One region of the Streptomyces sp. NBC_00989 genome, then DNA from elsewhere that is predicted to be linked to it. Evidence: riboswitches for the same ligand, from Rfam matches in the RefSeq annotation. Region 1 holds a riboswitch; each other region holds the start of a gene.
The links. Region 1 has a riboswitch for S-adenosylmethionine ahead of OG714_RS36935 (aminotransferase class V-fold PLP-dependent enzyme). Riboswitches for the same ligand answer to the same signal wherever they lie in the genome.
Positions count from the first base shown of each region.

Region 1 (2,195 bases):
AGACGGTCGAGGAGATCAACGGCCTCGTCGAGACGATGTACGCCCACGCGAAGCCGCTGCACATCCCGGGACCGGCCGTCGACATCGTCGGCACGGGTGGTGACCGGGCCAAGACGGTCAACATCTCGACGATGTCCGCCATCGTGATCGCCGGCGCCGGTGCGAAGGTCGTCAAGCACGGCAACCGCGCCTCGTCCTCGGCGAGCGGTTCCTCCGACGTGCTGGAGCGGCTCGGCATCAACCTGGAGCTGTCGCCCGAGCGGGTCGCGCAGGTGGTGGAGGAGGCCGGGATCACGTTCTGTTTCGCGGCCAAGTTCCACCCCACGATGCGGTTCGCGGGCGCGGTCCGACGGGACCTGGGCGTGCCGACCGCGTTCAACCTCCTCGGCCCGCTCACCAACCCGGCCAAGGTCACCTCCTCGGCGGTCGGCTGCTTCGACACCCGCATGGCCGGGCTCATCGCCGGTGTGCTGGCCGAACGCGGCTCCTCCGCGCTGGTGTTCCGCGGCGACGACGGTCTCGACGAGCTGACGACCACGGCCACCTCCCGGGTGTGGATCGTCCGCGAGGGCAAGGTCACCGAGGAGACCTTCGACCCGCGGGACGTCGGCCTCGAACTGGTCCCCGTGGAAGCCCTGCGCGGCGCCGACCCCGAGTACAACGCGGACGTCGCCCGCCGCCTCCTGGACGGCGAGACAGGCCCCGTACGGGACGCCGTACTCCTGAACTCGGCGGCGGCCCTGGTGGCGCTGGAGGCCGGGGACGGGCCGCTGGCGGACCGGATCCGGGCCGGGATGGCGAAGGCCGCGGAGTCGATCGACTCGGGGGCCGCCAAGAGCACCCTGGAACGCTGGGCTGCCGCCAGCAACGCATAGCGGGTGTCGGTCGTCGTCCCGCGATCCGGACACGGGTTGCGGGGCGACGATCACATCGCGTAAGTTTTCCGACCAGGTCATGAGTGACAGTCATGAGGCCCCGGCCGACTGTCCGGCAACCCTCCGTCCGTGGCGGGGTGCCCCGGGTGAAGACCAGGCCGTAGGCAGCGAGGTCTGCGGCAAGCGCGGGCCCCTCGAAAGACACCAGGGGTCCTGGTCATCGAGGGAGCTCTCTGTGAGCAAGCGAATGCGATAGGGCGCGAAGCCCCCACTCCGCACATCCCCCTTCACCTTTTCCTGCGCCGAAGCTCCGTCCGCTCGCGCAGTGAATTCGCCTGCCTTTTACGGGAGTTCGCCATGTCTGTCTCCACCGTTGCCGCCCCCCAGACCATTTGTGCCCCGCTGCCCGTTCTCGGCCGGGATGTCACCGTCCCGCTCGTCACGGGCGGCGAAGTCACCTACGCGGCGCTCGACTACGCGGCCAGCGCCCCCGCCCTCCAGCGCGTCTGGGACGACGTGGCGGCCTACGCCCCGTACTACGGCAGCGTCCACCGCGGCGCCGGTTACCTCTCGCAGCTCTCCACCGACCTGTTCGAGAACGCCCGCAGGACGGTCGAGGAGTTCCTGGACTGCCGCCCCGACGACCAGCTGATCTTCACCCGCTCCACCACGGACTCCCTGAACCTCCTCGCCGCCGCCCTCCCCGCCGACTGCCAGGTCTTCGTCTTCGAGACCGAGCACCACGCGTCCCTGCTCCCCTGGAAGGACGCCCGGGTCACCTACCTCAACGCCCCGCGCACCCCGGGCCAGGCGGTCGCGACCCTGGAGCAGGCCCTCGCCGCCCGCGACCCTCAGGGCCCGGCCCTCGTCTGCGTCACCGGCGCCTCGAACGTCACCGGCGAGCTGTGGCCCGTACGGGAGTTGGCGGCCGCGGCTCACGCCCACGGCGCGCGTATCGTCCTGGACGCCGCCCAACTCGCCCCGCACCACCCGGTGTCCGTCCAGGACCTCGACGTCGACTGGATCGCCTTCTCCGGCCACAAGCTCTACGCCCCCTTCGGCTCCGGCGTCCTGGCCGGACGCGCCGACTGGCTCCAGGCGGCCGACCCCTACCTCGCGGGCGGCGGCGCCAGCCGCAAGGTCAGCCGGCGCGAGGACGGGGGAGTGGACGTCGAGTGGCACGACAGCGCCGCCCGCCACGAGGCCGGCTCCCCGAACGTCATCGGCGCCTACTCCATCGCGTCGGCCTGCAAGGCGCTCACCGAGGCGGGCTTCGACACGCTGGTCGCCCGTGAGCGGCACCTGATCGAGAAGGTACGC
Region 1 is NZ_CP108728.1:8,259,410-8,261,604, forward strand. It holds gene trpD (anthranilate phosphoribosyltransferase) at 1-875, shown strand, start outside; SAM riboswitch class IV at 951-1,067, shown strand; gene OG714_RS36935 (aminotransferase class V-fold PLP-dependent enzyme) at 1,233-2,195, shown strand, end outside.

Region 2 (2,195 bases), 1.9 Mb from region 1:
CCGGACCCCGTTCGAACTGGGTGAGCGACGGCCGGATCAGATGCCCTCGGGCCAGCCTCAGCTGTGCCGTGCGGTAGATCTGCGCGGCCATCCGGCCCAGCGCCTGCCCGTCCTGGTGCCGGTGCTTGCGCACGCCCACGTCCACCTGCGCGAGGGCGTCCAGGCCCACCAGGTGGAGCGCGTCGACGAGCATGCCGAGCTCGATGCCGTACCCGACGGGGAACGGCAGTTGTTCGAGCAGGGAACGGCGGGCCGCGTACTCGCCGCCCAACGGCTGGACGAATCCGGCCAGTTGAGGCCAGTGCATGTTCAGCAGCGGGCGGGCCATCATCTCGGTGACGCGGCCACCCTGGCCGGCCGCGCCGCCGAGCGGGCGGTCGTACATCGCCTTGACGAGGTCGACGCCGGGGTCGGTGAGCAGCGGGCCCACGATCCCGGTGACGAAGTCGGAGGAGAACTCCTTCAGGTCCGCGTCGATGAAGCAGACGATGTCGCCGCTGGTGACCAGCAGCGAGCGCCACAGCACCTCGCCCTTGCCGGGCACGGCGGGGATGCGGGGCAGGATGTCGTCACGGTGCACGACCCGGGCGCCCGCCGCGGCGGCCACCTCGGAGGTGCGGTCGGTGGACCCGGAGTCGACGACGACGATCTCGTCGACGAGCGGGACCTGCTGCATGAGGTCGTGGCGGATGATCGCGACGATGTCGCCGACCGTCGCTTCCTCGTTGAGCGCGGGGAGCACGACGGAGACCGACTGGCCCGTGCGGTGCTTCGCGGCCAGAATCTTGTGGAGCGGCCGGTCGGTCATGGACCAGGAGCGGGTGCTCAGCCAGTGCTCGACTTCCTTCAGCACGTTGCGCGGCTCCTCTGCGTTCTCTCGGCGATCAGTGATCACGGAGTGTGTGTGATCCATCTCGCGGTTCGGACGGCTCACTCAACTGTCCTGGCCTTCGGTTACAGTCTTGAACAACGCTGATGACCATCGCATGTCGGGGGTCGTCAACGCTCACGCAAGTGACACAACCGCATACACAACTGAACACCGCTCATCCAGAGGGGCAGAGGGATACGGCCCGATGAAGCCCCGGCAACCCTCCAGCCGGTCTTGGCACGCAGCTACACGCTGACGTGGTGAGGCTCCCGGCTCGGGAAGGTGCCAAATCCGTCTCACGGCGAGATGCGTCGTGAGGAAGATGAGGAGAAAGGGCCTCCCCTCCATGGCTGCGCAGACTGTCGCAAGCACCACGAACTCCGCGAACACGGACACGACCGCCGCGGACATCGCCAACTCCGTAGACCTCGGCCCCGCCACCGCGCTGTCCTGCCGCGAGTGCGGACACCGCGTCCCGCTCGGCCCGGTCTTCGCCTGCGAGGAGTGTTTCGGCCCGCTGGAGATCGCCTACGACTTCTCGGCCTACGACACCGAAGAGCTCCGCAAGCGCATCGAAGCGGGCCCGGCGAACATCTGGCGTTACGCGCCCCTGCTGCCCGTCCCCGCCGACGTGGCCGACAAGCCGAACATCAACCCCGGCTGGACCAAGCTCGTCCAGGCCGACAACCTCGCCCGCGAACTGGGCGTCGACGCGGGCAAGTTGTTCGTCAAGGACGACTCCGGCAACCCGACGCACTCCTTCAAGGACCGCGTCGTCGCCCAGGCCATCGAAGCGGCTCGCGCCTTCGACTTCACCACCCTCTCCTGCTCCTCCACCGGCAACCTCGCCGGCGCCGTCGGTGCCGCCGCAGCCCGGGCCGGCTTCCGCTCCTGCGTGTTCATCCCGCACGACCTGGAGCAGGGCAAGGTCGTGATGGCCGCGATCTACGGCGGCGAGCTCGTCGGCATCGAGGGCAACTACGACGACGTGAACCGTTTCTGCTCCGAGCTGATCGGTGACCCGGCGGGTGAGGGCTGGGGGTTCGTCAACGTCAACCTGCGCCCGTACTACGCCGAGGGCTCCAAGACCCTCGCGTACGAGATCTGCGAGCAGCTCGGCTGGCGGCTTCCGGACCAGCTGGTCGTGCCCATCGCCTCCGGGTCGCAGCTCACGAAGATCGACAAGGGCCTCCAGGAGCTGATCAAGCTCGGGCTCGTCGAGGACAAGCCGTACAAGATCTTCGGCGCGCAGGCGGAGGGGTGTTCGCCGGTCTCCGTCGCCTACAAGGCCGGTCACGACGTCGTACGGCCGCAGAAGCCGAAC
Region 2 is NZ_CP108728.1:6,369,090-6,371,284, forward strand. It holds gene OG714_RS28300 (glucosyl-3-phosphoglycerate synthase) at 1-853, opposite strand, end outside; SAM riboswitch class I at 1,044-1,200, shown strand; gene thrC (threonine synthase) at 1,218-2,195, shown strand, end outside.
Region 2: linked by a shared signal. The riboswitch ahead of thrC (threonine synthase) and the one ahead of OG714_RS36935 (aminotransferase class V-fold PLP-dependent enzyme) in region 1 are both predicted to bind S-adenosylmethionine.

Region 3 (2,195 bases), 2.9 Mb from region 1:
GTCCCGGTGGCGCGCGCCGCTGACGCCGCGGACCTCGATGCCCCGCACGATGAGCGAGTAGGTGTCGATCTCGACGGGCGCCGTGTCCTCGCCCGACACCTGTGCGGAGAGCGCTCCGATCAGTCCCACCCGGGCACCGGGACGGGCCAGCGCCAGCGCGGCTCGCAGCTGCTCCCCGCCGACGGTGTCCACGACCGCGTCGATGCCCTCGGGGGCCGCTTTGCGCAACTGGTCCTCGATCGGTCCGGCGCCACGCAGCACGACCGCGTCGTACCCCAGCGTCTCGACCAGGTAGTCGGCCTTGCGCTGTGAGCTGGTGCTGCCGATGACCCGGCCAGCCCCGCGCAGGCGGGCGAACTGTCCGGCCAGGGTGCCGAGTCCGCCCGCCGCGCCGGAGACGAACACCGTGTCTCCGTCGCGTACTTCGGCTCCCCGGACGACGCCGATCCAGGCCGACGGACCCTGCGAGAGGTACGCCACCGGGTCCGGCAGGACCGTGAGGTCGACGGGCTGCACCGCGTCGGCCTCCACCACGGCGTACTCGCGGAACCCCGCCCAGTGCGACACCAGGTCACCGGGGCGCAGCGTCCCGCCCTCGGGAGCCGTCACCACCTCGCCGACGGCCGGAGCCGACAACGGCCGGCCGACCTCGAACGACGGCATCGGCATCCCCGCGTCGCCCCTCATCAGGGTGCGCAGTGAGGCGGCGACGCTCATCAGGCGGTTGCGTACCAGCGCCTGTCCGGGTCCCGGTCGCGGAACGGGAACCTCCACCACGGCGAAGTGGTCCGGGTCGAGGGCGCGTTCGGGACGGGCGGCGAGACGGACCTCGCGATGTGTGGCGGGGAGGTTCGACCGAGACATCTACGGGCTCCTGACGGGTTGTTGGCGCCGCACACCTCGTGCGGCGCCCCCGACGTTAAAAGTTGACGCGTACGTCAAGGGCAAGCCGGAGCGACGGTCCGGTCGCTGCCGCTCGCCCGCCCGCACCTGCCATTGACGTACGACGATGTCGCTCCGTACGATCACGATCGGCATCGAGTGTCAGCGTCAAGCCCTGGCTTGCTGACCGGCAACCCTCCGACGCGGTGGGGTGCTCCAGGTGAAAGCCCGGCAGGATCACCGAGGATCTCTGCAAGCGCGAGGCCCTGTGGCCGGGGTCGGAGATGTGGAGGACGGTCGTGCGACACAGCAGTGACCCGAGTGTCTCCCCCGCCTCCCTGACGGCCGCGACCGTGTTCTCCCGGTTCTCGCGCCGCCGCCACATCGACCTGCAGCGCTTCACCAGCTGTCTGTGTCGCGCCTGACCGCCTTGACCACGTCCGTCTGACGTCTGTCGCGGCCTGTAGGCGTTCTCCCGCAGCCTCTCGCGGTCCTGTCCGTGTTCGCGGACATGGTCCGCAACCGCCGCGTCCCCTCCCGCCCGACCCCCGAACTGCACTGCCCGTCCTCGGCGTTGCGCCGACCGGAGCGGCGCGCCCGCGCGCGCAGCCGTGATCCGCGGGGCACCCCCATGCGTAGTGACACGAGTAGGAGCACCCTTCGTGAGAGCACATCCGGACATCCGCCCCACCCGATGGGCGGCGCTTGCCGCCCTCCTGACCACCAGCGTCCTGCTCACCGCCTGCGGGTCCGGCAGCAGCGGCGGCTCGGGCAGCGGCAGTGGCCCGGCGAAGTCCGGTGGCACCCTGACCTTCGCGGTGGGTTCCGACGCCGGCTGCGTGGATCCGCAGCAGGTGGCCAGCAACGACACCATCTACTCGGTACGTCAGGTCGTGGACTCCCTCACCGACCAGGACCCCGGGACCGGCAAGATCGTGCCCTGGCTGGCGAAGAGCTGGGACATCAGCTCCGACGCGACCACGTTCACCTTCCACCTCAGGTCGGGTGTGACCTTCAGCGACGGGTCCGAGCTGACCGCTCAGGTGGTCAAGGACAACTTCGACGCGGTGCCGAAGCTCGGCGCGCTGGGGACCCTCGCCGAGGGTTATCTGAGCGGCGTCAAGAGCACCACCGTGGTCGGCCCGCTCACCGTCAAGGTGACCTTCCAGCAGCCCAACGCCCAGTTCCTGCAAGCGACTTCGACGCACTCGCTGGGCATCGAGTCCTCGGCGAGCGTGAAGAGGTCCCCGCAGCAGAAGTGCAGCCAGGGAGTGGTCGGCTCCGGGCCCTTCGTGCTCAAGCAGTACGTGCAG
Region 3 is NZ_CP108728.1:11,123,480-11,125,674, reverse strand. It holds gene OG714_RS50200 (MDR family NADP-dependent oxidoreductase) at 1-864, opposite strand, end outside; SAM riboswitch class IV at 1,034-1,147, shown strand; gene OG714_RS50195 (putative leader peptide) at 1,182-1,307, shown strand; gene OG714_RS50190 (ABC transporter substrate-binding protein) at 1,545-2,195, shown strand, end outside.
Region 3: linked by a shared signal. The riboswitch ahead of OG714_RS50195 (putative leader peptide) and the one ahead of OG714_RS36935 (aminotransferase class V-fold PLP-dependent enzyme) in region 1 are both predicted to bind S-adenosylmethionine.